Linked DNA regions of Prochlorococcus marinus str. MIT 9515. The protein of the gene in region 2 binds, or shares a complex with, the protein of the main gene of each other region. Links are inferred from orthologs where the notes say so. Each region holds a gene or a part of one and is shown on either strand. Other genes may lie near its edges.

Evidence for each region. The genes of interacting proteins can lie anywhere in the genome.
Region 1: the proteins of accC (region 2) and accD are in contact, whole or in part, in a solved structure (PDB 8UXZ), measured with the Escherichia coli proteins. The link is inferred for Prochlorococcus marinus str. MIT 9515 from one-to-one orthologs.

Annotation. Positions count from the first base shown.
Region 1 is NC_008817.1:718,731-721,655, reverse strand. It holds accD (acetyl-CoA carboxylase, carboxyltransferase subunit beta), read right to left. Parts: upstream 1,940-2,925; coding sequence 1,061-1,939; downstream 1-1,060. Other genes in the region: P9515_RS03940 (phosphoribulokinase), read right to left, coding at 2,121-2,925; P9515_RS03950 (hypothetical protein), read right to left, coding at 667-1,056; P9515_RS03955 (Gfo/Idh/MocA family protein), read right to left, coding at 1-667.
Region 2 is NC_008817.1:74,376-77,906, reverse strand. The notes cover bases 271-3,216. They hold accC (acetyl-CoA carboxylase biotin carboxylase subunit), read right to left. Parts: upstream 2,446-3,216; coding sequence 1,096-2,445; downstream 271-1,095. Other genes in these bases: P9515_RS00325 (glycosyltransferase family protein), read left to right, coding at 2,852-3,216; P9515_RS00340 (YggT family protein), read left to right, coding at 772-1,077; psbX (photosystem II reaction center X protein), read right to left, coding at 494-682; P9515_RS00350 (Ycf66 family protein), read right to left, coding at 271-415. Also shown: more of P9515_RS00350, read right to left, coding at 1-270; more of P9515_RS00325, read left to right, coding at 3,217-3,531. UniProt on the Escherichia coli protein: This protein is a component of the acetyl coenzyme A carboxylase complex; first, biotin carboxylase catalyzes the carboxylation of the carrier protein and then the transcarboxylase transfers the carboxyl group to form malonyl-CoA.

The DNA of each region.
Region 1 (2,925 bases), 640 kb from region 2 along the record:
ACTTAGAGGAATTAGGTAAGGATCTTTTCTTGATTGATGTTGATAATTTCCCGGATACTACAATCGATTCTCCAAAAAACCAGTTCAACATATCAAATGCATGAGTACCTAAAGCTCCAACAACCCCACCACCTTTTTCTTTTAATGAATACCAATTCCAAGCCCTATTGGGATCTGACCGGCTACCCATCAACCAATCAAGCTTAATTAAATATATTTTTCCTAAAATATTCTCATCTATCATTTTCTTGGTTTGTAGGAAAAGTGGTACTGCTCTATATTCAAAATCTACACAAACACTCAAATTATTAACTAATGATATTCTTTGAAGTTCTTTAATTTCCTCGGAGGTTAAGGCTACAGGTTTCTCTAATAAAAGATGTTTATTATTCTCAAGAGCTTCCTTTGCCAATTCAAATCTTGATTCGGGAGATGTAGCAATTATGATTCCGTCTATATCTTTGGATTTAACTAATTCTCCCCAATCATGATAAAAATTTAACCCAGTTTCCTTCTCTAAAGATGGTCCTTTTTCTTTCTTGTAGTGAAAAATTGCAGTTGGAATTAAATAATCTGATTCTTTTAATGCTTCCAAATGAATTTTTTTTCCAAATCCCAAACCAGCAATTGCGACTCTTAATTTGTCAGTAGCATTACTAAAATTCATTAATTTATGATCTCAGAACAGCTTTTTTCGATGACAACATCAATAAGTTCATCATTATTTGATGTTTGCCACTTTGAACTGAGCTGTGGGATTCCATTAATAGAAGTATCTTTAAATCTATTGTCATCACAGTTAATTCTCATAACGTAAAGAGATAATTGACCTTTATCGCTTGAATCTTTTGGATTTTTAAAAAACTTAGTTAAAACACTTATTTCATTATTATCAAATTTCTTAATGCTACCCATATCTAGCCATTCTTTTCCATCATTATTTTCTTTTAAAAGGATCCAATCTACATTCCCACTTCCGAACGCCAATTTAGAATTATTAAAAAAAAACATTAAAAAAATAAAAAATAGACCAATTAAATTAGAAACGATTTTCATCTTATTAATTTGCTCCCATAAGATCTTTTACTCCATGAATTTTTAAAATACTTGTCAGAGTACTTTTAAGTTCTTTCCTATTTACTATCACATCAACGAATCCATGTTCCAAAAGATATTCTGCTGTTTGAAAATTATCAGGTAATTTTTCTCTTAAAGTTTGTTCAATTACTCTTCTCCCAGCAAATCCAATAAGAGCTTTTGGTTCTGCCAATATTAGATCACCCAACATTGCAAAGCTTGCCGTAACACCTCCAGTTGTAGGATGCGTTAATAAAGGCATATAAAGTAGATTTTTAGCCCTATGTTTTTTTAGTGCTCCAGATATTTTTGCCATTTGCATAAGGCTTAACATTCCTTCCTGCATTCTTGCTCCACCAGAAGCACAAACAATAACTATTGGGTAGTTTTCTATTGTTGCTTTTTCGATAATTCTAGTAATTTTTTCTCCTACAACAGACCCCATCGACCCTCCCATAAATCTAAAATCCATTACAGCTAAAGCCAGAGGCATTGAATTAATGGAACATATACCTGTTATTACTCCATCTTTGAGACCAGTCCCCTCTTGACTTTCTTTTATCCTGTCTGAATAAGATCTCCTATCTTTAAACTTCAATGGGTCAGTAGGACTTAATGAATCATCAAACTCTTTAAATGAATCTTTGTCAGCGATTATATTAATTCTTTCATCGCTATTAATTCTATTGTGATGGCTACAATTACTGCATACATTAAAATTTGATATTAAATCTTTTCTATAAGCAACTTGCCCACATTCCGAACATTTAACCCATAGGCCATCACTTTCCTCAGTATCTTGAGAAACCTTCCCAACAAATTGATCCTTTCTCCTTGCAGCAAACCAGTCGATTAAAGACACAATATTCTCTTTTTTTCTATTAAAGTCTAAAAAAGGCCCTTTTATCAAGGAAGTTATATAAAAATTTGAAAATATTCAATATCTTTGTTTCACAAAATTAATGAAATCATTAATTAAACAATTAAAGTCTTATAACTTTTCTTAATTAACCCAAGACTTTTGGAATAGAAATAAAAAATATCTAAGCATGCTTCTTTTCTTCAATCATCTTATGAATTATTGGAGTAAGTATCAATTCCATTGCAAAACCCATTTTCCCTCCATTAACAACAATACTTGTTGGACTTGACATGAATGAATCATGAATCATTCCTAGAAGGTATTGAAAATCAATTCCCCATTTTTCTCTTGCTCCTTTTCTAAAGTGGATTATTACAAAACTTTCATCAGGTGTTGGAATATTTCTACATATAAAAGGATTCGAGGTATCAATAGTAGGTATTCTTTGGAAATTTATATCAGTTTTACTAAATTGTGGACAAATATGATTTATATAGTCTGGCATTCTTCTCAAAATAGTATCAACTATAGTTTCAGCTGAATAACCTCTCTCAGCATTGTCTCTATGAATTTTCTGTATCCACTCTAGGTTGGTTATGGGTACAACACCCACAAGCAAGTCAGCAAAGGAAGAAACATTGTAGCCTTCCCCCTCAACACCACCATGTAAACCCTCGTAGAAGAGAACATCTGTTCCGTTCGGAATATCTTCCCACGGAGTAAATTGTCCTGGTTCTAATGATGTACCTAGCCTTTCATTATGTTCCTGAGCTTCTTCAGTACTGTGAAGATAATATCTTTTTTTCCCTCCACCAGTTTCCCCATAAACTTTAAAAAGTTCCTCCAACTTGTCGAAAAGATTTGCTTCCGGACCAAAGTGAGAAAAATTTTCTCCTTTTGAAAGGGCTTCAGCCATAGCTTTTTTCATAGGCATTCTTTCAAACCTGTGATAACTATCACCTTCGACTACAGCTGGAATAATATCT
Region 2 (3,531 bases):
TATCATCTTCTTGAGGTTTAAATCTTCTGGCTATTCTATCGGAATCATCAAATCGATCATAATCATCATTAAATCTATTTCTAGAAGAATTCCTAGGCATGTCAGGAATCTGATCATCTTCAAAATAAGAGGATCTTCTTGCTTGATCAGTTGCAACACCTCTTAATCGAACACTTTCATATGCAAAGAATACAGTCGTTCCTGCTAATAAAAACTGCCCAAATTGCAAAATAGGATCTAACCGCCATCCTTGAAAAAATAAAATCCCTCCACACAAGAGTCCTATTGCTGCAAAGAAAACATCATAATCCCTAGCCAGGGCAGGTTTAAAGGATCTCAAAAAATATAGGCCACCCCCACATACAGCTAGTACGATGCCTACAATACTCGCCCAATTTAGACTAGCATTGACCACTTTTTTTCTCCAAAAAATTATTTTTTAAGGTGAATTAAAACACCTCTATATATAGTTTACTTAAAACTTTTATAAAAACTAGCGTCTACGTGTAGCTGAAGTACGATCTAGTGAATCGTTTTGACTAACAAATATCAAAAATGTTGCTGCTGGTATTACTATAAGCAAGGCTGCAGCGAAAAAACTCGCTATCATATTAAAACCGGAACTACCTGCCACTTCTGGCGAAACATTAGCGATTAGTAATAGGTCTGAAATTTGAATCACTTTTTTAAATTAAATTCTGAATTTATAATACGAATTAAATCCTAACTTATGGGATGTTTATTAAGATGGATTAAATAATTGTCATTTCATTGTCTCAAAACTATTTAACCGTTTTAGATTTAACGCTAGGAATTCTTCTATCATTTCTAACGCTGATTTTTTTAATAAGATTAATACTAACTTGGTACCCGAAAATTGATTTAAATAAGGGTTTTTGGTTATTGGTCGCAATCCCAACAAGTTCTATTTTAAATTTTACTAGAAAACTAATCCCTCCTATTGGGGGAGTCGATGTAGGTCCCGTCATTTGGATAGGAATAATAAGTTTTTTACGTGAAATACTTGTTGGGCAACAAGGTCTAATCAAATTAGCGATACAAAAAAGTATTAGTTAAGAAAGCACTATATTATATTTAATAGTTAGGTAATAATTCTTCTTCAACGTATTTTGTATGAATTTTTCCTTCCATAAATTTCGTTTTATTTAGAAGGTTTAAATGAAAGTTTATTGTTGTTGGAATTCCTGTTACGGCACATTCATTTAAAGCTCTATTCATTCTTTTTATAGCAGTATTACGGTCTTTCCCCCAAACTATTAATTTACCAATAAGTGAATCATAAAATGGAGGAATTTCATAACCAGTATAAACATGACTATCAACTCTTACTCCAGGGCCCCCGGGGGGTAGCCATCCGGTTATTTTCCCTGGCGATGGACGAAAATTATGTGAGGGATCCTCAGCATTAATTCTGCATTCAATAGCATGACCATTTAATTGAATATCGTCTTGAGTAAATCCTAAATTATCACCTCCAGCTATTTTGATTTGTTCTGCAATCAAATCAACCCCAGTGACCATTTCAGTTACAGGGTGTTCTACCTGAATTCTAGTATTCATCTCCATAAAGTAAAAATTATTCTCATCATCAACTAGAAATTCAACTGTTCCCGCTCCTTCATAAGAAATACTTTTTGCAGCAGCAATTGCTGCATTACCCATTTTTTCTCTAAGAGAACGGTTAATGGCTGGACTAGGAGACTCTTCCAATAATTTTTGGTGTCTCCTCTGTACAGAACAATCTCTCTCTCCAAGATGAACTACATTACCTGACCTATCAGCAAGGATTTGAATCTCTACATGTCTTGGCTTTTTTATAAATTTCTCCATATATAATCCATCATTACCAAATGCAGCTTCTGCTTCACCTTGTGCTGCCTTAAACATTTTTTCTAAATTGGCCTTATTTTCAACCAATCTCATTCCTCTACCTCCTCCTCCAGCAGTAGCTTTGATGATGACTGGATATCCAATCTCTTTAGCCATTTGATAGGCCTCCTCAACGCTGGATAATAAACCTTTACTTCCTGGAACAGTGGGAACTCCTACTCTCTCCATTGTTTCTTTAGCAGTAGATTTATCTCCCATTGATCTAATTGCATTAGGAGATGGCCCAATAAAAGTTATGCCATGATCGTTGCACATTTCCGCAAATTTATCATTCTCAGCAAGAAAACCATAACCTGGATGGATAGCATCAACACCTCTTGATGTGGCAGCAGCCAAAATATTAGGAATATTTAAATAACTCTTATTACTGAGTGAGTCCCCAACACAAACTGCTTCATCTGCTAATTGCACATGTAACGCCTTTTTATCTATGGTGCTATAAACAGCAACAGTTGCAATATCAAGCTCTCTACAACTTCTGATAATTCGTAAAGCTATTTCTCCACGATTAGCAATTAAAACTTTTTCAACCATTACAAAATTAAATTGAAGAAATGAAAAATGAATTTAAATTGAAAATACTTTAACAAGTATTCAATAAATCTTTTTGAATTTCAAGAATGCATTGATTAACAATACAACCTAGAACGTTATATATGGATAATTATTTAATTATGCAAAAGAAAAAGCAGTATTTATAAGTATTTAAAACCTAATTAATTAAAAATAAATCTTTTAAAGAGTTTATCCTAGCTTATTAACAAAAACACTATCACAAATTAATGCGATTAATGTATGATGACCTAATGGTTTAAGAACACCCCTGTTCTCGAAAACCCTTTGCGGACGTGGCGGAATTGGTAGACGCGCACGTCTAAGGAGCGTGTGGCTTAGGCCTTGCGAGTTCAAGTCTCGCCGTCCGCATTTCATGTGATTAGGAATGACTGCAATGAAAAAAAAATCAATTGCAGTCGTAATTATATCCAATGGGCCAGGAGAATTATCAACTTGGGTAAAGCCAGTAGTTGATTATCTAAATCAGATAAATAATTGTTCTAAAGATATTGAAAAATTGAATTTCTCCTTAAGATTAGTTCTTGTACCTTGTCCTAATGCTACTGGGAAAGAATATTCAGTTGCCAAATCATGGAAAATATTTGAATTAATTACAAAATCAAAGAGTTTTTGGAAATTATTAATCAGGCCCTCAAAATTTGCAAAATGGCCTCAAAAAGGGATAGTTATTTTTCTTGGAGGTGATCAGTTTTGGAGTGTTTTACTAGCAAAAAGATTAGGTTATATGAATATCACATATGCCGAATGGATTTCAAGATGGCCACGTTGGAACAACATAATTGCAGCAATGAATAAAAACGTTAAGAAAAATATTCCTTCAAACCATAGATATAAATGTAAAGTAGTTGGCGATTTAATGGCAGACATCAAAAAAAACAAATCAGATTCTTTGAATACTGAAAAAAAGGATTGGATTGCATTATTACCAGGTTCTAAAAAACCAAAGCTATCTGTTGGTATTCCGTACTTTCTTGAAATAGCTGATCATATTCATAAAAATAATAAAAATATTAATTTAATTATTCCTATCGCACCAACTACAAG